DNA from 2 places in the Microbaculum mangrovi genome. Region 1 is predicted to be linked to the other one. Evidence: riboswitches for the same ligand, from Rfam matches in the RefSeq annotation. Region 1 holds a riboswitch; the other holds the start of a gene.
The links. Region 1 has a riboswitch for thiamine pyrophosphate ahead of ACSF9G_RS04620 (ABC transporter permease). Riboswitches for the same ligand answer to the same signal wherever they lie in the genome.
Positions count from the first base shown of each region.

Region 2: it holds a riboswitch for thiamine pyrophosphate, as region 1 does, so the genes downstream of both, thiM (hydroxyethylthiazole kinase) here and ACSF9G_RS04620 (ABC transporter permease) in region 1, are expected to answer to the same signal.

Region 1 covers NZ_JBPODT010000001.1:954,155-965,862, reverse strand. Annotated here, with positions in the region: gene serA (phosphoglycerate dehydrogenase) at 1-21, shown strand, start outside; gene ACSF9G_RS04645 (SCO family protein) at 182-793, opposite strand; gene ACSF9G_RS04640 (copper chaperone PCu(A)C) at 831-1,301, opposite strand; gene ACSF9G_RS04635 (hypothetical protein) at 1,387-1,791, opposite strand; gene ACSF9G_RS04630 (glutathione S-transferase family protein) at 1,869-2,501, opposite strand; gene ACSF9G_RS04625 (ABC transporter substrate-binding protein) at 2,739-3,677, opposite strand; gene ACSF9G_RS04620 (ABC transporter permease) at 3,703-4,452, opposite strand; TPP riboswitch at 4,551-4,674, opposite strand; gene ACSF9G_RS04615 (hypothetical protein) at 4,749-6,257, opposite strand; gene ACSF9G_RS04610 (adenylosuccinate synthase) at 6,292-7,584, opposite strand; gene ACSF9G_RS04605 (DMT family transporter) at 7,739-8,671, shown strand; gene ACSF9G_RS04600 (type III PLP-dependent enzyme) at 9,060-10,193, shown strand; gene ACSF9G_RS04595 (GNAT family N-acetyltransferase) at 10,204-10,761, shown strand; gene ACSF9G_RS04590 (homospermidine synthase) at 10,817-11,708, shown strand, end outside.
Region 2 covers NZ_JBPODT010000001.1:589,952-601,659, reverse strand. Annotated here, with positions in the region: gene ACSF9G_RS02870 (GntR family transcriptional regulator) at 1-7, opposite strand, end outside; gene dctP (TRAP transporter substrate-binding protein DctP) at 121-1,122, shown strand; gene ACSF9G_RS02860 (TRAP transporter small permease subunit) at 1,213-1,713, shown strand; gene ACSF9G_RS02855 (TRAP transporter large permease) at 1,710-3,026, shown strand; gene ACSF9G_RS02850 (malonate--CoA ligase) at 3,081-4,598, shown strand; gene ACSF9G_RS02845 (hemerythrin domain-containing protein) at 4,707-5,303, opposite strand; gene ACSF9G_RS02840 (disulfide bond formation protein B) at 5,418-5,987, opposite strand; gene ACSF9G_RS02835 (DUF5993 family protein) at 5,997-6,152, opposite strand; gene ACSF9G_RS02830 (DMT family transporter) at 6,290-7,237, shown strand; gene ACSF9G_RS02825 (Lrp/AsnC ligand binding domain-containing protein) at 7,246-7,482, opposite strand; gene ACSF9G_RS02820 (alpha/beta hydrolase) at 7,547-8,365, opposite strand; TPP riboswitch at 8,454-8,555, shown strand; gene thiM (hydroxyethylthiazole kinase) at 8,672-9,469, shown strand; gene thiE (thiamine phosphate synthase) at 9,466-10,131, shown strand; gene thiD (bifunctional hydroxymethylpyrimidine kinase/phosphomethylpyrimidine kinase) at 10,128-10,949, shown strand; gene ACSF9G_RS02800 (TRAP transporter substrate-binding protein) at 10,946-11,708, shown strand, end outside.

The DNA of each region.
Region 1 (11,708 bases):
GCGAAGGTTCTGGCCTTCTAGCGATCGACACCGCGCGGGCGCTGCCGGAAACGGCAGTCGCCCGGCGCCCGGCCCACTGATCGGCCCGGGGCACGGGGCTGAGTTGCGGCGTTTGTTGCGCGATACGCCGCCGCATTTCTTTGACTAGCCCGGTGACACTTTGGCTAGCGCGGGCAGCGCCTCATCCGCCCGCAACCAGCCGTTTCAGCTTGCCCAGCGCGATATCGTCGGCCTCGCCGTAGGCGATGGTGCCGACGAACTTGCCGTCGGCGTCCATCAGGTAGACGCTCGCCGAGTGGTCCATGACGTACTCGCCGTCTTCCTGTTCGACCTTGCGTCGATAGACCTTGTATTCCTTGACGATCTGGGAGACCTGCTCGGGCGTGCCGCTCAGGCCGACTATGCGGTCGCCGAAGGCCGAGAGGTAGTTGTTCATCAGCTCCGGCGTGTCGCGCTCCGGATCGACGGTGACGAAGGCGACGTTGAGCTTGTCGGCGTCGGGGCCGAGTTCGCCCAGCCAGGTCGACATCTCGTAGAGCGTCGTGGGGCAGACGTCCGGGCAATGGGTGAAGCCGAAGAAGAAGGCGGACGGCTTGCCCAGGAAGTCCTTCTCGGTCACCGGCTTGCCGGTATGGTCGACGAGCTGGAACGGGCCGCCGATCTCGGCGATGCCCGTTCCCTGGCCCGGTTTGCCGAGCACGGCGTCGCGGATATCGTCGCTGACCAGCACCGCCACGGTGGTGCCGGCGACCAGTACGACCAGGATCCAGGCGATCCAGCGAATTGCGCGCATCGGCTTTTCCGTCCTTTTCGCGGTTTGTTGGTGTGGGTCAGTTGTGCTTCATCGGGGCCATCTTGCCCCCGACCGGTCCGACCGTGAATGCGATCGGCACCTCGCCGGCGCTCTCGAAGACGAGCGTGCCTTCGATCGTCTCGCCTTCCTTGAAGCCGTCGGTCACGCCCATGAACATGACGTGGTAGCTGCCGGGCTTCAGCTCGACCGAGCCGCCCGCCGGGATCTCGAGACCGCCTTCCAGCTCGCGCATCTTCATGACGCCTTCGGTCATGGTCATCTCGTGAATCTCGCCGCGATCGGCGCGCGGCGTCTTCAGGGACACCAGGGTATCGGCGGTGTCTCCGGAATTGGTGATCACCATGAAGCCGCCGCCGACCTTGGCGCCGGGGGGCATGGCCCGGGTCCACGGATTCTCGATGGTGAGCGAGCCTGAGGTGTAGTCGCCCGCGATAGCGGGGGCGGCGAGCAGGGAAAGGGCAAGGCAGGTTGCTGCGATGATACGCATGATAGTCTCCTGGCACGGTGCGGCGGAAAGCGGTCCACCACGGATTTCGACTTGATCAAGCCGGGCGCGGGGCCCGGCATTCCGGTCAAGCGGGGCGTGCAGGAGGCGCGCGGATACTCGGTGCGACGTCGGTCGCGGACGCATCGGCTCCGTCGCCGAGTGGCGGCCAGGCGATGGTCCGCACCGCGACGAACCGGGCCGGTTGGGATATGCCGGCCGGGCCGATGGCGGTCTTCGAGACAGCGTGAATGCAGCCGGACTTGCAGCAGTCGTTGACGTCGTGACGGTCGCCACCCGCATCGTCGGCGACGCGGACGAAACCGTCGGCGGTGCAGATGACGAGCGTGCCGTCGGTCAGCCGAAAGCCGGCGGGGGCGCCGTGAAGTCCGGTACCGGAGAGGATATAGGGCAGCAACGCAGCGAGGATCGCCAGCACCGCGAAGGGCCGGCGTTCCAGAATCAGGCTGCGAATGACGCCTTGAAACTTCATGACGGTGGCAATCTAGCGTGGTTCTCGGCGACGTGCTTGCGACACAGGCGCGCGGATGGCGCGATGGTAAAGGGCGCTCACGGCATCGGGATCGGCTGGCCGCGGACAGGGGTATCGTAGCCCTTCTGCACGGCGGGCCGTTCGGCGATGCGCAGGTACCAGGCCCGGACGTTCGGAAAGGCGTTGATGTCGACGCCCTGCCACGCGAATCGCGAGGCCCAGGGCCAGGTGGCGATATCGGCTATGGAGTACTCGCCGACGATGAAGTCCTTGCCCTGAAGCTGCGTGTCGAGGACGCCATAGAGCCGGGACGCCTCCTTGGCGTAGCGTTCCTCGGCGTATTCGGCCTTGCCCGGGTTGAAGTGCAGGAAATGGTGGGCCTGGCCGAGCATCGGGCCGAATCCGCCCATCTGCCACATCAGCCACTCGACCGTGTGCCAGTAGTTGGCATCGCCGGAGGGGATGAGCCTGCCGGTCTTCCCGGCGAGATAGAGCAGGATCGCACCGGATTCCATCAGCGACAGGCCGTTGTTGTCGTTGTCGACGATCGCCGGAATCTTGTTGTTGGGGCTGATCTTCAGGAACTCGGGAGCGAACTGCTGGTCCTTGGTGATGTCGATCTCGTGGACCTTGTAGGGCAGACCGAGCTCTTCCAGAGCGATCGAAACCTTACGGCCGTTCGGCGTGGACCAAGTGTAGAGGTCGATCACGGCGTTCTCCTTGAGGTGGGGCGACCAGGGAGACGTTACTCTACATCGGGTGCGGCGGATTTGAAGGCTGCCGCGGGACAAGCTGATGTGTCGGGTCGGCGGCCAGGGGGCGGAAGGGCCGTGCCATACGTCCGAGATTGCCGGGTCACGCCCGGCAATGACGCAGAGGCGAAGACGTTATGCACGTCATGCCCGGGCATGACCCGGGCATCTCGGGGGGGGGCTGCGGCCCGTGCCTCAGTTCAGCTCCACCGCGTAGGTCTCGACCGGAACGATCTCGTCGATCAGGCCGCGGTCCTTCATGAATGCGGCGAAGCGTGCGTAGCGGCCGGTATCGAGGGCGGCGGGGCGCTTGGCGAAGCGGGGCAGGGTATCGAACCAGGCGCGCTCGTTGAGCTCGTCGTTCAGTTCCGGATACTTCGCCGCGAACAGGTCCCAGCCTTCCTCGGGGTGGTTGGTCAGCCAGATCGTCGCCTGTTCGACCGCCGTGACGAAACGCGACAGGCGGTCGTCGTCCAGGGCGTCGTTGCGGGCGATGAAGACCAGCTCGTCATAGACCGGGACGCCATTCTCCTCCGGATAGAAGGCACGCCCGGGACGCTCCTCGATGTCCATCTGGTTCAGCTCGAAATTGCGGAAGGCCCCGATGACGGCGTCGACCTGGCCGGCGAACAGGGACGGCGACAGCGAGAAGTTGACGTTGACGAGCTTGACGTCGTCGAGCGTCAGTCCCGCCGTCTCCAGCATCGCGCCGAGCAGGGCATCCTCGAAGCCGCCGACCGAGAAGCCGATGGTCTTGCCCTTCAGGGCGGCGATATCGGCGATCGGTCCGTCTTCGAGCACGACCAGCGAATTGAGCGGCGTCTCGACCAGCGTGCCGATGCGGGTGAGCGGCAGGCCCTCCTTCACCTGCATGTGCAGGTTGGGCTGATAGGACACGGCGATATCGGCCTGGCCGCTGGCGACGAGGCGCGGCGGCGCGCTGGGGTCGGCCGGCGGCACCAACTCGACGTCGAGGCCCTGGTCGGCGAAGTAGCCCTTCTCCGCGGCGACGATCAGCGGGGCGTGGTCGGGGTTGACGAACCAGTCGAGCAGCACGGTGAGCTTGTCGGCCGCGGAGGCGCCGAGCGGCGCGAGGCCGGCGAGCAGGGTGAGGGCAAAAAGCAGGGAACGCATTGTCTTGTTGGCTCCGTTGGTGTGATCAGGTTTCGGTTTCCGCGATCCACGGCACCATGCGCCTGGCGAGCGCATCGACGAGGGCGCGCATGAGGAGCGCCATCAGGCCGAGGAGGAAGAGAGCGGCGAACAGCATGTCGGTCTGCATGCGGGCATTGGCCTGCAGCATGACGAATCCCAGGCCGGCGGAGGCGCCGACCCACTCGCCGACCACGGCGCCGATCGGGGCGACGGCGGCGGCGACGCGCAGGCCGGAGGCGAGACCGGGCAGGGCGGAGGGTAGGCGGATCAGCCGCAGCGTGTCGAAACGGCTGGCGCCGCTGATGGCGGCGAGATCGAGCAGGCCCGGATCGGTGCGGCGCAAGCCGTCGAGGAAGGCCGAGGCGACGGGAAAGAAGATGATCAGCGTCGCCATGACGATCTTCGAGGCGAGGCCGAAGCCGAGCCAGATGACGAGCAGCGGCGCGATGGCGAAGACGGGCAGGGCCTGGCTCGCCACCATGACCGGCAGCAGCACTCGTCCGGCAGCCGGAAAAAGGCTGGCGGCAAGGGCGGTGGCGACGCCCAGCCCGGCGCCGACGATGAGGCCGATCACGATTTCGATCGCCGTCACCGCCGCGTTGCGAGCGAGAAACTCGGGCTGGGCCATGAGCTGTGCCGCGATCCGGGTCGGCGGCGGCAGGATGTAGCCGGGCACGGCGAATGCCGTCACCAATGCCTGCCAGATCCCCAGGATCAGCGCGGCAACGACAACCGCCCGCAGGAGGCGCGTCATCGGATCAGCCCGGCGGCGCCGGGGGCGGGTGGTGAAAGGTCTTACGCATCATGGATCTCCTCTCGTGCGACACAGGGAGATCCGGGGAATTCGGGCTCAGGGGAAGCAGGTTCCAGTCCCTTCGCCGGTATGACCCGGATCAGGTTCGAAGGGTTCGGCCGGACCACCCTTGCAGGCGGAGAGACCATCTCAGCTCCTTGCGGAGCACCCCTCGGAACAGCACGGAACATGGCGCAGAGTCGCGGCCAAGGCAAGCCGCCGCCAGGAAAATTCGTTGTCCGCAGTGACCGGTCGGCCTACTGCGCGCCCCACGTCGCGAAGGCTTCCTCGAATATCGCCTTGCCGGACTCGCCCTTGGCCAGCGACAGCACCGCGCGCCCGCCATCCTTGTAGCTGACCGGTATGTCGATGAAGTCCCGCGAGGTGATTTCCTGCACGTTTCGTTCCTGGTCGATCTCGGTCTGCGACAGGCCGATGAGGAAGTAGTTGTCCATCACCGGCACCACCGCACCGACGAGGGGCTGGCCGGTGGAACGCGGCGTAGCCTTCATGATCAGCCCCGGGATCGAGGCGATGCCTTCATGCGTGAAGGCCGGGCCGGTCTGGAAGACGAGCTCGATGAGATGGCTTGCCGGCAGTGCCTGGTCCTTGTTGCGCCGGACCGTGACGGTGACCTTGAGGTCCCGCTCGGGGACATTGACATCGCCACGGATGACCTTCTCCGCGCCGCCGATCGCCTCGGTGTCGTCGACGAGCGTCCAGTCGACCGAGCCGCCGAGCGTGTTTGCGGGCGTCACGCCGCCGGCGCTCTCCTCTATCAGCAGCGCCTGGGCGACGCGCGCGCCTTCGGCGTCGGCCGACGGCGGCTGCTGAACGGGCGCTTCCGGCGCCGCGGCCGGCTGGCCGGTTCCGGGTTCGGCAGCCGGCTGCCCGTTGCCCGGCACTCGGTCGGCGATCTTGCCGTTGCCGGCCGTCTCGGTCGTATCCTGCGAGCCGCTCACCGAGGCCATCATGTTCATCAGCGCATCGCGCTGCCAGAAGCCGACACCGACGATCCCGACGACGACCAGCAACAGGATGCCCCAGGCGACGAACCGTCCGGAGCCGCCGCGCTCGATATCATCGTCCTCGTCATAAAGGTCGGCGGCGGGCGGGGCCTGCCGTCCCGAAGCCGGCGGCGGTGCTTGACGGGGCGCGGCGGGCTGTCGGGCGGGGCCTCCGGCCGGGGGCGGGGGAGGCACTGGTGCGCGGGGCGGTGCCGCGGCAGCCGGAGAGGCGGGTTTCGGCGCCTCCGGCTTCCGCGCGGGAGGGCGAGGGGCGGCAGCCGGCGCCGGGGCGCCCGAGGCGGGCGTCGAGACTGGCGCCGGGGGGCGTGGTGCGCCCTGGGGGGCGCCCAGGGACGGTTCGCGCCTCTCGGGCGGCGCGTTGCCGGCCGGTCCGGCGCCGCGGCGGGCTTCCTCGTCCCGGCCGTCCCCGTCGATGCGGTCGAGGGTCTTGCGCGCCTCGCGTGCCGCCGTCGACGCGGCACCGCCGAGGGATTCGGACTCCGAAACCGCGGACTGGAACGCCTCGTGGGCTTCCAGCGGCGTTGGCTGGGGCGCAAACTCGGCCTCCAGTTCGCCGACGGCCCCGTCCAGGCTCTGGATCTGGCGGGCGATGTCGTCCGGCCCGAGCGGCGGGTCGATCGCTTCGAGCTGCGCACGCAGAGCCGCGCGCGCCTTGTCGTATATCGCGTGCCGCGCGGCTTCGGTGTTATTCTCGAGGTTCGCGACGGCGCGCCTGAGTACGGAAACGAAATCTGCCATGATCTGAGCTGCGTTACTCTAGGGGTATCTACGCTTAATCCTGAAACGGATCGTGGACAAGAATGGTGTCTTCGCGGCGCGGGCTCGTCGATAACAGGGCGACGGGCGCTCCGATCAATTCCTCGATGCGCCGCACGTACTTGACTGCCTGAGCGGGCAGATCGGCCCAGGACCGCGCACCTTCGGTGCTTTCGGCCCATCCTTCGAATGTTTCGTAGACCGGCTCGACCGAGGCCTGGGCGTCGCGGGAGGCGGGAAGATGGTCCGTCCGCGCCCCGTCGAGGCGGTACTCGGTGCAAATCTTGAGTTCGTCGAAACCGTCGAGAACGTCGAGCTTGGTCAGGGCGATACCGTCGATGCCACCGGTGCGAATCGCCTGGCGCACCAACACCGCATCGAACCAGCCGCACCGGCGCTTGCGTCCGGTCACGGTGCCGAATTCGCGGCCGCGCTCGCCCAGACGGTTGCCGTCATCGCCCAAATCCTCCGTCGGGAACGGCCCGCCGCCGACGCGCGTCGTGTAGGCCTTGGTGATGCCGAGCACATATCCGAGCCCGCCGGGCCCCGTGCCGGAGCCGGTCGCCGCCTGCGCGGCGACGGTGTTGGAGGAGGTCACGTAAGGATAGGTGCCGTGGTCGACATCCAGCAGCGTGCCCTGAGCTCCCTCGTAGAGGATGCGCCGGCCGCGACGGCGTTCGCCGTCGAGCAGGGACCACACCGAGCAGGAATAGGGCAGGATCTTCGGCGCCACCTCGCGCAGCTCCGCCTCGAGCGCGGCCGCGTCGACTTCCGGGTGGCCGAGGCCGCGGCGCAGGGCGTTGTGATGAACCAGGAGCCGCTCGATCTTGTCGCCGAGGCTGTCCGATTCGGCCAGGTCGCAGACGCGGATCGCGCGGCGACCCACCTTGTCCTCGTAGGCCGGGCCGATGCCGCGCTTGGTGGTCCCGATCTGGGCCGTGCCGGCCGCCTCCTCGCGAATCGCGTCGAGCTCGCGGTGCAGCGGCAGGATCAGCGTGGCGTTGTCGGCGATCCGCAGGTTGTCCGCGGTTATCGAGACGCCTTGCTCGTCCAGCCGGCCGATCTCGTCGGCGAGCGCCCAGGGATCGATCACGACGCCATTGCCGATCACCGAGAGCTTACCCGGCCGGACGATGCCGGACGGCAGCAGGCTCAGCTTGTACGTAATGCCGTCGACGACCAGCGTATGACCTGCGTTATGGCCGCCCTGAAAGCGCACGACGACGTCGGCGCGCTCGGACAACCAGTCGACAACCTTGCCTTTTCCCTCGTCGCCCCATTGCGAGCCGACGACCACAACATTCGCCATTGAATTCCGATTTCCCTTCCGATCGCCCTGTCGGCTCGGCCGAGGGCGCGAGACTATACCGGTAACCGCGCGCGGACGCGACTGTTGCCTATACCTTTACAGACAAGCCTATAGCCGGTAGCGAAGCTGGTTTCCAACCGTCCCTAGCGTAAATATGCCCTCCTGTATCGCCCGAATTGGCCAGTGGCTTTATGGCCAGGCCTATCTGCTTCTGACGCTGACCACCCTTTTCTGGGCGGGAAACGTGATCCTCGGGCGCTACGTGGCCGGTCATGTGCCGCCCGTCGCCTTCGCTTCGGTGCGATGGGGCGGCGCTTTCCTCATCCTGCTGCCCTTTGCCTGGTCGCACCTGAAACGCGACTGGCCGGTGATCCGCCGTCACATGCCGATGATTCTGGTCCTCTCCTTCACCGGCATCACCTCCTATAACACCATGGTTTATTTCGGGCTGCAGTATACCGGCGCGCTGACGGGCGTGCTGTTGCAGTCCTCGCAGCCGCTGATCATCGCGCTGGCGACCTTCATTCTGTTCGCCGAGCGTCTCACGTTTCGGCAGGCGATCGGCATCTTCGTCTCGCTGTGTGGCGTCGTCGTCATCATCAGCCAGGGCGATCTGTCCCGGCTGCTGTCGATCCGGTTCAATTTCGGCGATATCCTGATCCTGGCGGCCGTCGTGCTCTACGGCCTTTATTCGGCGCTTCTGCGCAAACGACCGCCGATTCACTGGATCAGCTTCCTGACGGTGACGTTCCTGTTCGGCGACATCCTGCTCAGCCCGATGCTCTTCTGGGAAATCTCGACCGGCTATGTGCTGAAATTCGACGCGCTGACGGTTGCGGCCTGCCTCTATGTCGTGATTTTTCCCTCGATCATCGCCTACGCGTTCTTCAACCGGGGGGTGGAACTGATCGGCGCCAACCGGGCCGGACCGTTCTTTCACCTAATGCCGCTTTTCGGCGCGCTGATGGCCGTGGCCTTCCTCGGCGAGCAGTTCAGGATTTTCCACGCGGTCGGCATGGCGACGATCCTGGTCGGCGTCGCGCTCGCGACGGCCGCTCCCCGCGGCAGAAAAAGTCGAGCGTCATAGAAATTTTAATTGCGCAGTAAGGGCGAAGCACCTACATACGCGCTCGCCCAATATTCGCACGTGCCTGTGGTCGCCGGGCTACCCCCGGAACTTCCTGCGGGTGGCGACTTAAAGCAACGACGGTGCGGGCTTTTTTGGTCTCTGCCGGCTCCTCCAAAGGCCGGGGTTACTGAAGAGGCACACCATCCTTGCCCGACGTGCGGTTCGGCATCCCCGATCCAATCAAAGGCAACCAGGTTCCGGACGTGGAATCGGTTTGACGATCGCGTTCGCGCATCCGGAGCACAGTAGTCGGCGTCCACGCTGACGGCTTCCGCGTCTCCAAAGCGCGGGTGCCGAAGGCATGGGCACCGGTGGGTTCAACCTTTGGGATTGGGAGACAACCCCGATGACCACCGACCGTATCCGCTCTTTCCTTGCCGAGCGACGACCCGAAGGCCCCTGCCTCGTCGTCGACCTCGATGTCGTGCGCGACAACTACGACGCCTTCACCCGGGCGCTGCCGGACAGCCGCATCTTCTACGCGGTCAAGGCCAATCCGGCGCCTGAGATCCTGAGCCTGCTCGCCGAGCTCGGCTCGTCGTTCGACACCGCCTCGCTCACCGAGATCGAGATGGCGCTCGCCGCCGGCGCGGGGGCCGACCGCATCTCCTTCGGCAACACGATCAAGAAGGAGCGCGACATCGCGCGCGCCTACGAACTCGGTGTGCGCCTTTTCGCCGTCGACAGCTTCGAGGAGGTCGACAAGATCGCCCGCGCCGCGCCAGGATCGAGAGTGTTCTGCCGCGTGCTGACCGACGGCGAGGGTGCCGAATGGCCGCTCAGCCGCAAGTTCGGCTGCGCGCCGGAGATGGCGATCCAGGTGCTCGAGCACGCCCACCGCTCGGGCGTCGTCGCCGCCGGCGTCTCGTTCCATGTCGGCTCGCAGCAGCGCGATGCCGGGGCCTGGGAACGGGCTCTCGCCACGGCGGCGAACGTGTTCAGGACGCTTGCCGAGCGCGGCATCACGCTGACGCTGGTCAATCTCGGCGGCGGCTTCCCGACCCGCTACCTCAGGGACGTGCCGACGGTCGCCACCTACGGCGAGTCGATCTTCGACGCGCTCAGCCGCCATTTCGGCAATCGCCTGCCCGAGACGATCATCGAGCCGGGCCGCGGCATGGTCGGCGGCGCCGGTGTCATCAAGGCCGAGGTCGTGCTGATCTCGCGCAAGAGCGCCGAGGATCCGGTGCGCTGGGTGTTCCTCGACATCGGCAAGTTCGGCGGTCTCGCCGAGACGATGGACGAGGCGATCCGGTATCCGATCCGCACGCAGCGCGACGGCGGCGAGGTGGCGCCCTGCATCCTTGCCGGTCCGACCTGCGACTCCGCCGATGTGCTCTACGAGCGCGAGCCCTATCCCCTGCCGACGGGGCTGGAGATCGGCGACGAGATCCTGATCGAAGCCACCGGCGCCTATACGACGACCTATGCGTCCGTCGCCTTCAACGGCTTCGCGCCGCTGCAATCCTACGTGATCTGAGGAGGGAACGATGATCACGGTCGTTTCCGAAAGGCCGGAAGACGCGCCGGCCATCGAGACCCTGCTGGACGACGCATTCGGCGCGCGGCGGCACATGAAGACCGCCGAGCGCCTGCGCGAGGGACGCGGCGCGGCCGAGGGGCTGTCGCTCGTCGCGATGGAGCGACAGCGGCTGGTCGGCACGATCCGGCTGTGGCACGTGGAGGCCGGCAATGTTCCCGCGCTTCTGCTTGGGCCGGTGGCGGTGCATCCGGACCTGCGCAGCCGGGGCATCGGCGCAGCGCTCGTGGAAACGAGCCTAAAGCGCGCCCATGCCGACGGCCACGGTGCCGTCATCCTTGTGGGCGATGCTCCCTACTACGGCCGCTTCGACTTCCGTCGCGACCTGACGCTCGACCTGTCGCTGCCGGGCCCGGTCGATCCCGACCGGTTCCTCGGCCTCGAACTGGTGCCGGGCGCGCTCGCCGGGGCGATGGGGCTCGTACGCGGCACGGGCACGCCCGTGCCGTCCGCGCGGGCGGCGCCGCTTGCGGACATGGACCGGGCGGTCGCGGCCTATTCGTACTGACATCCGGGGGACGAAGGCCCGGACCGCCCCACGAGACGGAAGGATTTGACAGAGAATGGCAGACTGGAAGACCCACGCGACATTCGACGGGCCGATCGTGATGATCGGCTTCGGCTCGATCGGCACCGGCACATTGCCGCTGATCCTGAGGCACATCGCGTTCGACAGGGCGGACATGGTGATCGTCGATCCGAGCGACGCGCACCGGCACATCGCCGAGGAGAACGGCGTGCGTTTCCTGCAGGAGGCGATCACGCGGGAGACCTACCGCGAGGTGCTGACACCGCTGCTGACCGCCGGCGGCCGCAAGGGATTCTGCGTCAACCTGTCCGTCGACGTGTCGAGCGTGGCGATCATGGAGCTCTGCATCGAGCTCGACTGCCTCTATGTCGATACGGTTGCCGAGCCGTGGCTCGGCTACTACACGGATTCGAGCCTCAGCGTTTCGCAGCGCTCGAACTACGCCCTGCGCGAATCCGTCCTCGAGCTGAAGCGGCGCAAGCCGTCCGGCTCCACGGCGATCTCCTGCTCGGGCGCCAATCCGGGCATGGTGTCGTGGCTGGTCAAACAGGCGATGGTCAACCTCGCCGACGATCTCGGTGTCGCCTACGAGCATCCGGAGAGCCGGGAGGAGTGGGGCAAGCTCGCCCGCCGGCTCGGCGTCAAGGGCATCCACATCGCCGAGCGCGACACCCAGCGTGCCCGTGATCCGCGGCCGTTCGAGGTGTTCGTCAACACCTGGTCGGTCGAGGGCTTCATCGCCGAGGGCGTGCAGCCGGCCGAACTCGGCTGGGGCACGCACGAGAAGGCACTGCCGCCGGACGGGCGCACGCATGACTATGGATGCGGCTCGGCGATCTATCTGATGAGGCCCGGGGCTGGCACCAAGGTGCGCAGCTGGACGCCGACGGCGAAGGCCCAGCACGGCTTCCTGATCACCCACAACG
Region 2 (11,708 bases), 360 kb from region 1:
CACTCATTCCGTCAGCGTACAAGGATTGATCGATTGTATACAACAAAGTTGACGCGCCACTTATTCCATGATGCGCTGGGGGAAATACAAAGCGAAACAAACCAAGGGAGGACTACAGGCATGAGCAAGATGCTGAAGAGCGGTGTGGCCGCGATCGGGCTGGCGATCGCGCTGACGGGTGGCGCCGGCGCCGCCGAAAAGACGCTGAAGGCCTCGCATCAGTGGCCGGGCGGCAAGGGCGACGTGCGCGACGAGATGGTGCAGATCATCGCCCGCGAGATCGGCAACGCCGGTGTCGGGCTGGAGGTGCAGGTCTATCCGGGCGCCTCGCTGTTCAAGCCACGCGACCAGTGGGGCGCGCTGTCGAAGGGGCAGCTCGATATCGCCGCCTTCCCGCTCGACTACGCGTCCGGCCGCGTGCCGCAGTTTTCGGCGACGCTGATGCCGGGTCTGGTGCGCAACCATGACCGCGCCAAGCGGATGAACGATTCCGATTTCATGGCCGACATCAAGGCGCTGATCGAGGAAAACGACGTGGTCGTCGTTTCCGACGCCTGGCTCGCAGGCGCCTTCGCCTCGAAGCAGAACTGCATCACCAATCCCGAGTCCATCAAGGGCCAGGTGACGCGCGCCGCCGGCCCGGCCTTCGAGCAGATGCTGGCCGACGCCGGGGCCTCGATCGCCTCCATGCCGTCCTCCGAGATCTACTCGGCGATGCAGACCGGCGTGCTCGACGCCACCAATACCTCGTCCGGCTCGTTCGTGTCGTACCGGCTCTACGAGCAGGTGAAGTGCCTGACCGCGCCGGGCGCCAACGCGCTGTGGTTCATGTACGAGCCGATCCTGATGTCGAAGAAGACCTGGGAAGGGCTCAGCAAGGAGCAGCAGGACGCCGTGATGGCCGCCGGCCAGAAGGCCGAGGACTACTTCTTCGAGGAAGCCAAGAAGATCGACCAGAAGATGATCGACACGTTCAAGGAGAACGGCGTCGAGGTGGTCGAGATGTCGGGCGACGACTACAATGCGTGGCTCGAGGTCGCCAAGAAGTCGTCCTATGCGAACTTCGAAAAGGACGTTCCCGGCGGCAAGGAGCTGATCGAGAAGGCGCTCGCCGTCGAGTAAGTCCGTCGGTTCGCGGCGGCGCCGGAGGGACACGCCCGGCGCCGTCCGCTTCCCTGTAGCGTGGGGCCCGGTCCGGGGGGAGCGTAAGCCATGCAGACCTATATCCGCGTCGTGAGCTCCGTCTCCCGCGCGTTCGGCATTTTCTCGATGCTGTTGCTCGCCGCCGCCGTGCTGGTCGTCTCGCAGATGATCTTCGTGCGCTACGTCCTCAACGGCTCCACCATCTGGCAGACGGAGTTCGTGATCTACTCGATCATCGCCGCGACGCTGCTCGGCTCGCCCGCCGTGCTGATCGATCGCGGCCATGTCGGCGTGGACCTGCTGCCGGAGGCGATGCACGGCCGCGGCCGGCTGGTGCTGCAAATCATCGCCGGCGTTGCCAGCCTGGTGTTCTGCGCCGTGCTTGCGTGGTCGGGCTGGATCTATTTCCACGAGGCCCTGACGCGCGGCTGGAAGACGGCGACGGTCTGGGCGCTGCCGCTGTGGATCCCGCTGCTGCCGATGCCCGTCGGCATCGGCCTGTTGTGCCTGCAATATGTCGCCGAGCTGATGAAGCTCACCAATCCCGGACTGGGCGAGAGGCCGGCATGACGACGCTCACCATGGGACTTATGGTACTGGGCGTGCTCCTCGGCCTGCTGGCGACCGGGATGCCGATCGCCTTCGCGCTCGGTTTCGTCTCGATCGGCGCGCTGATCCTGACCGACGGCTTCGGCGCGCTCGGCATTATCGGCGAGACCTTCTTCGGCGGGCTCGACAGCTTCGCGCTGGTGTCGATCCCGATGTTCATCCTGATGGGATCGGCGGTCGCCTCGAGCCCCGCCGGCAAGGACCTCTACATCGCGCTGGACCGCTGGCTGAACCGGGTGCCCGGCGGGCTGGTGCTGTCCAATCTCGGCGCCTGTTCCATCTTCGCCGCGCTGTCGGGGTCGTCGCCGGCGACCTGCGCGGCCATCGGCAAGATGGGCATCCCGGAGATGGTGAACCGGGGCTATCCCAAATCGATCGCGGCGGGCTCGATCGCCGCCGGCGGCACCCTCGGCATCCTGATCCCGCCGTCGGTGACGATGATCGTCTACGGTATCGCCACGGAGACGTCGATCGGCCGGCTGTTCATCGCCGGGCTGCTGCCGGGCCTGCTGCTGACCGTGCTGTTCATGACCTGGACGCTGATCTCCTGCCGGCTCGCGGGCTACAGCTTCGAGCAGATGGCGCAGCGCTTCACCTTCAAGGAGCGCTTCCAGGCGCTGCCGCGGGTGCTGCCGTTCCTGCTGATCATCGCCGGAATCCTCTATGTCCTCTACGGCGGCGTCGCCACGCCGTCGGAGGCCGCCGGTGCCGGCGCGCTGTTCTGCATCGTCCTGGTCATCGTCATCTACCGGATCTTCAGGCCCGGCCCGCTGATCGAGGTTTTCCGCTCCTCGCTCAAGGAATCGGTGATGATCATGATGATCATCGGCGCCTCGGAGCTGTTCGCCTTCACGCTGTCGTCGATGTTTATCACCCAGTCGATCGCCGGCTGGATCGGCGACCTGGACGTGAACCGCTGGGTGCTGATGGCGCTGATCAACGTGTTCCTGCTGGTCGCCGGCTTCTTCCTGCCGCCGGTCGCGGTGATCCTGATGACGGCGCCGATCCTGCTGCCGATCATCACGCAGGCCGGGTTCGACCCCTACTGGTTCGCGGTGATCCTGACGATCAACATGGAAATCGGCCTGATCACGCCGCCGGTGGGGCTGAATCTCTACGTCATCAACGGGATCGCGCCGGACATCCCGCTGCAGACGATTCTGCGCGGTTCGCTGCCTTATGTGCTGTGCATGGTTGTCGGGATCGTCATCTTGTGCATCTTCCCCGAGATTGTCACCTGGCTGCCTACCGCGCTGATGGGGCCGGGGGGCTAGATGCCGATGCCTGCCAACCGAAGACCTGCCAACCAAAGAAAAGACGCCTGAACCATGACAACTTCGCTTTACGCCCGGCTCGCCGCGCGTTTTCCCGATCCCTCGAAGGTTTTCCTGGAGACGCACGACGGCCGCACGATCACCTATGGCGACCTCGACGCCGAGAGCGCGCGCATGGCCGGCGCGCTGATGAAGCTGGGCGTAAAGCCCGGCGACCGGGTGGCGGTGCAGGTGCGGAAATCGGCCGAGGCGCTGCTGCTCTATCTCGGCTGCCTGCGCGCCGGCGCGGTCTACCTGCCGCTCAACACCGCCTACACGCTGGCCGAGCTCGGCTACTTCATCGGCGATGCCGAACCGACCGTCGTCGTCTGCGATCCGGCCGTGCGCGAGGCGGTGGCCGCGCTGCCCGAGGCGAAGGGTGTCGCCGCGGTCGAGACGCTGGACAGCGCGGGGCGGGGCACGATGGCCGACAAGGCGGCGGGCCAGTTGGACACGTTCGCCGACGTCGACCGTGCCGGCGACGACCTCGCCGCGATCCTCTACACCTCGGGCACGACCGGGCGCTCCAAGGGCGCCATGCTGACCCAGGACAACCTGGCCTCCAACGCCGAGGTGCTGGTCGACGCCTGGCGCTTCACCGCCGACGACGTGCTGATCCACGCGCTGCCGATCTATCACACCCACGGGCTGTTCGTGGCCACCAACACGCTGCTGATGGCCGGCGGCACGATGCTGTTCCTGCCGAAGTTCGACGCCGACACGGTGCTGGCGCTGATGCCGCGGGCGACCGCGATGATGGGCGTGCCGACCTTCTACACGCGCCTCATCGACCATCCGGGGCTGACCCGCGAGGTCACGAAGACCATGCGGCTGTTCACCTCCGGATCGGCGCCGCTCCTGGCGGAGACGCACCGCGCCTTCGAGGAGCGCACCGGCCACCGCATTCTCGAGCGCTACGGCATGACCGAGACCAACATGAACACCTCGAACCCCTATGACGGGGAGCGACGCGCAGGCACGGTCGGCTTCCCGCTGCCGGGCGTGGACCTGCGCATCGTCGATCCGGACAGTGGGGCGGACTTGCCGCAGGGCGAGATCGGTATCATCGAGGTGAAGGGACCGAACGTCTTCAAGGGCTACTGGCGGATGCCGGAGAAGACGCAGGCGGAGTTCCGCCCCGACGGCTTCTTCATCACCGGCGACGTGGCGATGGTGGACGCCGACGGCTACGTCCACATCGTCGGCCGCGCCAAGGACCTGATCATCTCGGGCGGCTTCAACGTCTATCCCAAGGAAGTCGAGAGCGAGATCGACGCCATGGAGGGCGTCCTCGAATCCGCAGTCATCGGCCTGCCGCACCGCGATTTCGGCGAGGGCGTCACCGCCGTCGTCGTGCTGGAGAGCGGCGCCGTGATCGCCGAGGAGCACGTGCAGGCGCAGCTGAAGCAGCGGCTCGCCGCCTACAAGCTGCCCAAGCGGGTGTTCTTCGTCGACGCGCTGCCGCGCAACACCATGGGCAAGGTGCAGAAGAACGTCCTGCGCGATACCTACGCCAAGACCTACGAGGGCTAGGGGCGTCCGCTGGTTCTCGTGGAGGCGGGAAACGGGTTCGCCAAAGGCGAGCCTGATAAGCGGCAGGGCGATTCCCGCTTTCGCGGGAATGAGCGGAGCGCGAGGGGGCTATCCCCCCAGCGCCATCTCGCCGCGATCGAGCAGGATCGGGATGATCAGGTCCTCCTCGTCGTCGAGGTGGCGGTGGAGGCGCGTCAGGAAACCCGACAGCGTGTCCGACATCGCCTCGGCGGCGAAGCCGATGCGGTCGGGCGGGCCGGCGAGCGCCTGCGCGAGGCCGCCGCCGGCCTCCTGCAGCGCCAGCAGGCCGGCGTGGATCGCCTCATGGTCGTTCTCCAGGATGTCGAATCCGCGCGCGAGCCTCGGCTCGGTCCGGGTCAGCAGCGGGAAGTACTCGTGGTCCTCGATCATGTGATGACTTTCGAGCTGCTGGAGAAAGAACCGGATGCGCGGCAGGAACCACTGGCGGAACGCCTCGGCCGGGACGGTGCCGGCCTTGAGCTGGTCGGAGGCCGACAGCAGCGCGCCGTTAAGCTCGCGGAACATGTCATGGCGGCCGAGCCAGAACTTCGATAGCTCACCAAGATTGGGATGGGTCGGCCAGACCTCGCGCGGATAGCGCGCGATCAGCAGGCGCAGGTCGTCCGGCCAGCCGGTGCGGCGGTCCAGGTCCAGGGCAGCGTCAGGTCCGTCGGCGTCGGTCATGGGTGGCTATTGCTCGGGGTCCGCGGTTCGGTGAGCCCCACTATCTGGGACGCCGGATCCCGGACGCAAGCCGCCGCGACGTCACTCCGGCGTCACTCCGGCGTCACTCTGGCGTCACTGCGGCGTCGGCGCGGCCTTGTCGAACAGCTGGTAGGTCGTCGGATCGTCGGGGCACGGGCCGAGCTCGCATTCGGCGACGGTCGAGACCGTATTGCCCAGCGCGAGCAGCGCGAACAGGGCGAAAGCGGCGAGTGACAGGCCGGCGAGGCGGCGGGGCGCAGGTTCGGCTTCGGCTTCGAACTGGCCCTCGAAGAACAGCATGGCCGCCGATCCGAGGATGATCAGCGCGAACACCACGAAGGCCCAGGTGTAGAAGTGCAGGCCCAGGAAGGGATCGCCATAGCCGCCGGTGCCGGGCACGACGTGCAGGGCGATCTGGCGCAGGGCGACCGCCGCGCCGACGACCGCCGAGATGATCGCCATGGCGTAATGCGCCGGGCGCGGGCCGATGGCGACGTTCATGGCGATGCCGACACCGGCGATCACCATGCCGGCGCGCTGCAGCAGGCACAGGGGGCAGGGCAGGTCATGTTTCAGGAACTGATCGGCGAAGGCCATCAGCAGGGCGGCGGAGATCGCGAGCAGACCGAGCGCGTTCAGGGCGCGGGCAAGGGACGGGGTCATCGCGATGCCTCACAGATCGATGTTGATGGCGTCGGAAGCGTGCAGCCTGAACAGCACCAGCAACACCACGACGGAAAGCGCCCACAGGCCCGTAGCGGCGCCGCGCCAGCCCCGCCAGGCGGCCAGAAGCGCCAGAAAGGGAACAAGAAAGGGCAGGGCCATCATCGTCGGGTCTCCACACATCGTGTCGTCTGTTCGACGCGAATCGCGACGGACGTGGCGCAGCCTACAGGAAAGCTGCCGCCCGGGTAGCCGAAGCAACGCTCCTCTGCGATTTAGGCGATTGTGCCGGGCGGCGTTTCGTGGTTCTCCGTTGGAGATCGGAGGGCGCCCTGCAACATCTCATCGGAATCGGCTTTCGCATCGCGTCTGCGATGGTCCTCGTCGTCATGGCGGCGATGGTGAAATATCTCACCACCTCCGTTCCGATCGGCGAGCTCATGTTCGCGCGCAGCTTCTTCGCGCTGCCGCCGCTGGTGGTCTGGATGGCGTTCCGGCGCGAGTTCCCGTTTGCGCTCAAGACGCGCCGGTTCAAGGGCCACATGCTGCGCGGCGCGTTCGGGGCGGCCGCGATGGCCGGGTATTTCGTCGGCCTGAGCTATCTGCCGCTGCCGGACATGACCGCGATCTGGTTCGTGGCGCCGCTGCTGACGCTGGCGCTGGCCACCGTGATGCTCGGCGAGACGGTCGGGCTGTTGCGCTGGTCGGCCGTCGGGATCGGCTTCCTCGGCGTGATCCTGATCCTGTCGCCGCATCTCGGCAGCGGGCTCTCGGCCGCCGACGACGCGGCGATCGGGGCGGTGATCGGGTTCGCCGGGGCGGCGCTGACGGCGCTGGCGATGATCCAGGTGCGGCAACTGACGGGAACCGAGACGACGGCGGCGATCGTCTTCTACTTCAGCGTCACCGCCACGCTGTTCTCCCTGCTCACGCTGCCGTTCGGCTGGGTCGTTCCCGACGGCCGCACGGCGCTTCTGCTGGTGGCGATCGGGACCGTGGGCGGCGTCGGCCAGATCCTGCTCACGCTCGCCTATCGCTACGCCCCGGTCTCGGTGATCGCGCCGTTCGACTACACCGCGATGATCTGGTCGCTGCTGATCGGCTTCCTGGTGTTCGGCGAGGTGCCCTATCCGATCGTCCTGGTCGGCTCCGCGGTCGTCATCGGCGCCGGGCTGTTCGTCATCTGGCGCGAGCACCAGCTCGGCATCAAGCGGGAGCGCCAACGCAAGGCTGCACCGCCGCCGGTCTAGAGCCTGCCTCAGAACGCCTTGAAGGTGATGATCGTGTAGGTGTCGCGGATGCCTTCGAAGCACTGGACCTTTTCGTTGACGAAATGGCCGATGTCGGTTCCGGCGTCGACATAGAACTTCACCAACAGGTCGTAGTCGCCCGCGGTCGAATAGATTTCCGAGGCGATCTCCGCGTCGGCGATCTGGTTGGCGACCTCGTAGGAACGGCCGAGGTGGCATTTGATCTGGACGAAGAAGGGGATCATTGGCATCTCCGGATGAGTCGGATGGATGTGACCAGAAGCGCGGGCCGGCGGCAAGCCCGCGCGACTATGCCGGGGTGGCCAGGTCGACCAGATCGCGCGTCATCGCGCTGTCGGGATCGGCGAGCGGGGCGATGACGGTGAAGTGGTTGGCGCCGTCGACGGCGTGCCAGGCGGTTTCGACGCCGGCGGCCGCCCATTCCTCGGCGATCACCCGGCTCTGGCGCAGGAACTCGCCGCTTTCCTCGCCGCCGACCCAGGCGTGCAGGCGGCGGCCAGCGGGCGCCGGCCAGAACAGCGGGCTCTGGCGGGCGGCTTCCGCCGCGTCGAGCCGGAGCGCCGCGTTCAGATTCGTGTGGATGAGCGGTTCGAGCTCGAACAGGCCCGAGATCGGCTGGGCGCCGGGCACGGCCGGCCCGCTGGCGCCCCAGTCGGTCGCCAGCAGGGCGGCGGCGAGGTGTCCGCCGGCCGAGTGGCCGGAAACCGCCACGGGCACGCGGAAGCGGTCGAACAGCACGCGGGTCGCCAGCCGCATCTCCTCGACGATGTCGCCGATGCCGACGTCCGGACACAGGGTGTAGCCGGGAACCGCCACGGCGACGCCGTGGGCGACGGCGCCGGCGGCCAAGTGGCTGAAGAAGCTCTTGTCGAGGCCCTGCCAGTAGCCGCCATGGATGAACATCACCAGGCGCTCGACCCGGCTTTCGTCGGCGGGGAAGAACAGGTCGATGCGGTTGCGGGCGGCGGGCCCGTAGGCGAAATCGGCCTCCATCGCCGCGGCCTCGCGGAAGGCCGCCGCGTCGGCCGCCCAGCCCTCGATGATCGCCGGATGCCCGGGGACCCGTGCCCGGTTGTTGTATTCCGCCTCGTAGTCGATCCCGCTCATGCGTATTCCCTGGTGTTGGCCCCTGATGCGAGCCCTGGCCCCTATGTCGGCTCTTGAAAGTGCCCCGTATGTCCGCTACGTGACTAGCACGATCTCATTGGGGTGTCCCTAGGGGACTGAGAGGCGGTTCGCCAACCCATTGAACCTGATCCGGATTATGCCGGCGGAGGGATATGGGATGAAGCCGAACGCAGATCTTTTCTCCTCATTCGTCATTGCCGCGCGGCGCTTTCAGGGACGCCTGTTTCAGGGACGCCTGCTTCAGGGTTGCCTGCTTCAGGGTTGCCTGCTTCGGGGACACCTGCGATGACGGCTTTCTCCATCGATCCGAACGGCATCGTCGGCGCTGTCTCGCGGCTGCGCGCGCGCCGGCCGCGCGTCCATTGCATCACCAACGCGGCGGCGGTGACGCTCACCGCCAACGTGCTGCTCGCCGCCGGCGCCGTTCCCTCGATGACGGTGAACCCGGAAGAGGTGCCCGATTTCGTCGCCGGCGCCGATGCGCTGCTCGTCAACCTGGGTACGCTCGACCCGCAGCGCCAGGCGGCGATCGACGCGGCCGTCGAGGTGGCGACGGAGGCCGGCACGCCATGGGTGCTCGATCCGGTGTTCGTCGAGCGGTCGCCGGTCCGGCTCGCGCTGGCCAGGCGGCTCGCCGCGGCCGAACCGACGGTAATCCGCCTGAACCGGCCCGAGCTCGCCGCCCTTACCGGAACTGGTGCAGACGATATCGCCGGGGACGCTACCGCCGGGGACGAGGCGAGCGCCGATGCCTACGCGCTGTCGTCGCTGTCGACCGTCGCGCGCACGGGCGACGTCGATTACGTCACCGACGGGAGCAGGGCGGTCCGCGTTGCCGGAGGGCATCCGCTGACGACGCTGGTGACCGCCACCGGCTGCGCCACCGGGGCGCTGATGGCCGGGTTCCTCGCCGTGGAACACGATGCCGTCGTCGCGGCGGCCGCCTGCCTCGCCTTGGTCTCCGCCGCCGCCGAGCGGGCCGGCGCCGATGCGGCCGGACCGGGCACCTTCTCACCTTTGTTCATCGACGCGCTGAACCGGCTGACGCCGGAGGACATCGGCGCTTCTACGAGGATTTCATGATACCGCTCGATCTCAGACTCTACGGCCTCGTCGATCCCGCCCGCGCGGCCGGCCGCGATCTCGCCGGCCTGGCCGCCGCCGCGGCCAGGGGCGGCACGACGCTGATCCAGCTTCGCGACAAGACCGGATCGACACGGGATTTCGTGACCGAGGCGCGGGCGATCCACGCCGCCCTGCGCGGCACCGGCGTTCCGCTGCTGATCAACGACCGGGTCGACGTGGCGCTGGCGGCCGAAGCCGAAGGCGTGCATCTGGGCCAGGACGACATGGACGCGCGCGATGCCCGCCGCCAGCTCGGCCCCAATGCGATCATCGGGCTGACGATCAAGAACGCGGCGCATGTCGACGCCGCGCCGATCGGGGCGATCGACTACGTCGCCATCGGCGGCGTGTTCGAGACCGAGAGCAAGGACAATCCCGATCCGCCGGTCGGCATCGACGGGCTCACGGCGCTCGTGGCGCGCGTGCGCGCCCGCAAGGCCGACATGCCGGTGTGCGCCATCGCCGGCATCACCGAAGAGCGCGTTCCCCCGGTGATCGGGGCCGGCGCGGACGGCGTGGCTATCATCTCGGCGATCTTCATGGCCGACGATCCGGAAGCGGCCGCGCGCGCCCTGAGGGCCACGGTCGATACGGCGGTTTCAGCGGGGCAATCCAGATGACGGCGATCGCGGTCACCATCGCGGGCTCGGATTCCGGCGGCGGCGCCGGCATCCAGGCCGATCTCAAGACCTTCTCGGCGCTCGGCGTCTACGGCGCCTCGGTGATCGCGGCGCTGACCGCGCAGAACACCCGCGGGGTGACGGGCATCCACGATGTGCCGCCGGAGTTCGTGCGCGCGCAGATCGACGCGGTGTTCTCCGACCTCGCCGTCGACGCGGTGAAGATCGGCATGCTGAGCCTGCCCGACACGATCCGCGCCGTCGCCGACGGCCTTGCCGCCCACAAAGTCGAGACCATCGTGCTTGATCCGGTGATGGTTGCCCAGAGCGGCGACGTGCTGTTGCGCGAGGAGGCGATCGCCGTCCTGCGCGCGGACCTGATCCCGATGGCGCTCGTCATCACGCCCAACCTGCCCGAGGCGGCCCGGCTCCTCGACTGCGAAGAGGCGGCCACCGAGGATGAGATGCGCGACCAGGGCGAGCGCCTGCTCGGGCTCGGACCGAAGGCCGTGCTGATGAAGGGCGGGCACGGCACCGGCGCGGAGTCGGTCGACCTGCTGGTGACGGGCGAGGGCGTCACGCGCCTGGCCGCGCCGCGGATTGCCACCGAGAACACGCACGGCACGGGCTGCACGCTGTCGTCGGCCATCGCCGCCGGCCTCGCGCGCGGTCTGACGCTGGAACACGCCGTCGAGGGGGCAAAGGCCTATCTCACGGACGCGCTCAAGGCGGCGGACCGGATTTCCATCGGCCACGGCCACGGGCCGGTCCACCACTTCCATGCCGTGTGGGGCGCCAGGACTGGAGTGCAACCATGACGAAACAGACCTTCACGCGCCGCCAGGCGCTCGGCGCCGCGGGCGTGGTCGCGGCCGGGGCGGCCACCGCCGGCGCCGCCGTCACGCTTTCGACACCCGCCCTCTCGCAGGGGCTCGTCAAATGGAAGATGGCGACCTCCTGGCCGGCGAACCTGCCGGGGCCGGGCGTCAGCGCGGCGCGCCTTGCCGAGCGGATCGCGAGCCTGAGCGGCGGGCGACTGACCGTCGACCTCTTCGCCGCGGGCGAGCTGGTGCCGGCCTTCGGCGTGTTCGACGCGGTGTCGCAGGGCGTCGCCGAGATGGGCCACACCGCCGCGTTCTTCTGGCAGGGCAAGGTGCCCGGCGCGGTGTTCTTCACCACCGTGCCGTTCGGCCTGACGCCGCCGGAGCACGTCGCCTGGGTCGACCATGGCGGCGGGCAGGCGCTGTGGGACGAGCTCTACGCGCCGTTTGGGGTTAAGCCGTTCATGGCCGGCAACACCGGGTTCCAGATGGGCGGCTGGTTCAAGCGGCCGGTGAAGACGCTCAACGATCTCGCCGGTCTCAACATCCGGTCGGCCGGCCTCGGGGGCGAGGTGTTCCGGCGACTGAAGATGAACGCGGTGGCGATCCCGCCCGGCGAGATCTTCGGCGCGCTGGAATCGGGCGTCGTCGACGCGGTCGAGTTCCTCGGCCCGTTCTCCGATGTCGCGCTCGGCTTCGACCGGGTCGCGCCGTACTACCTGTGGCCGAGCTTCAACAAGCCGAACGGCACGGGCG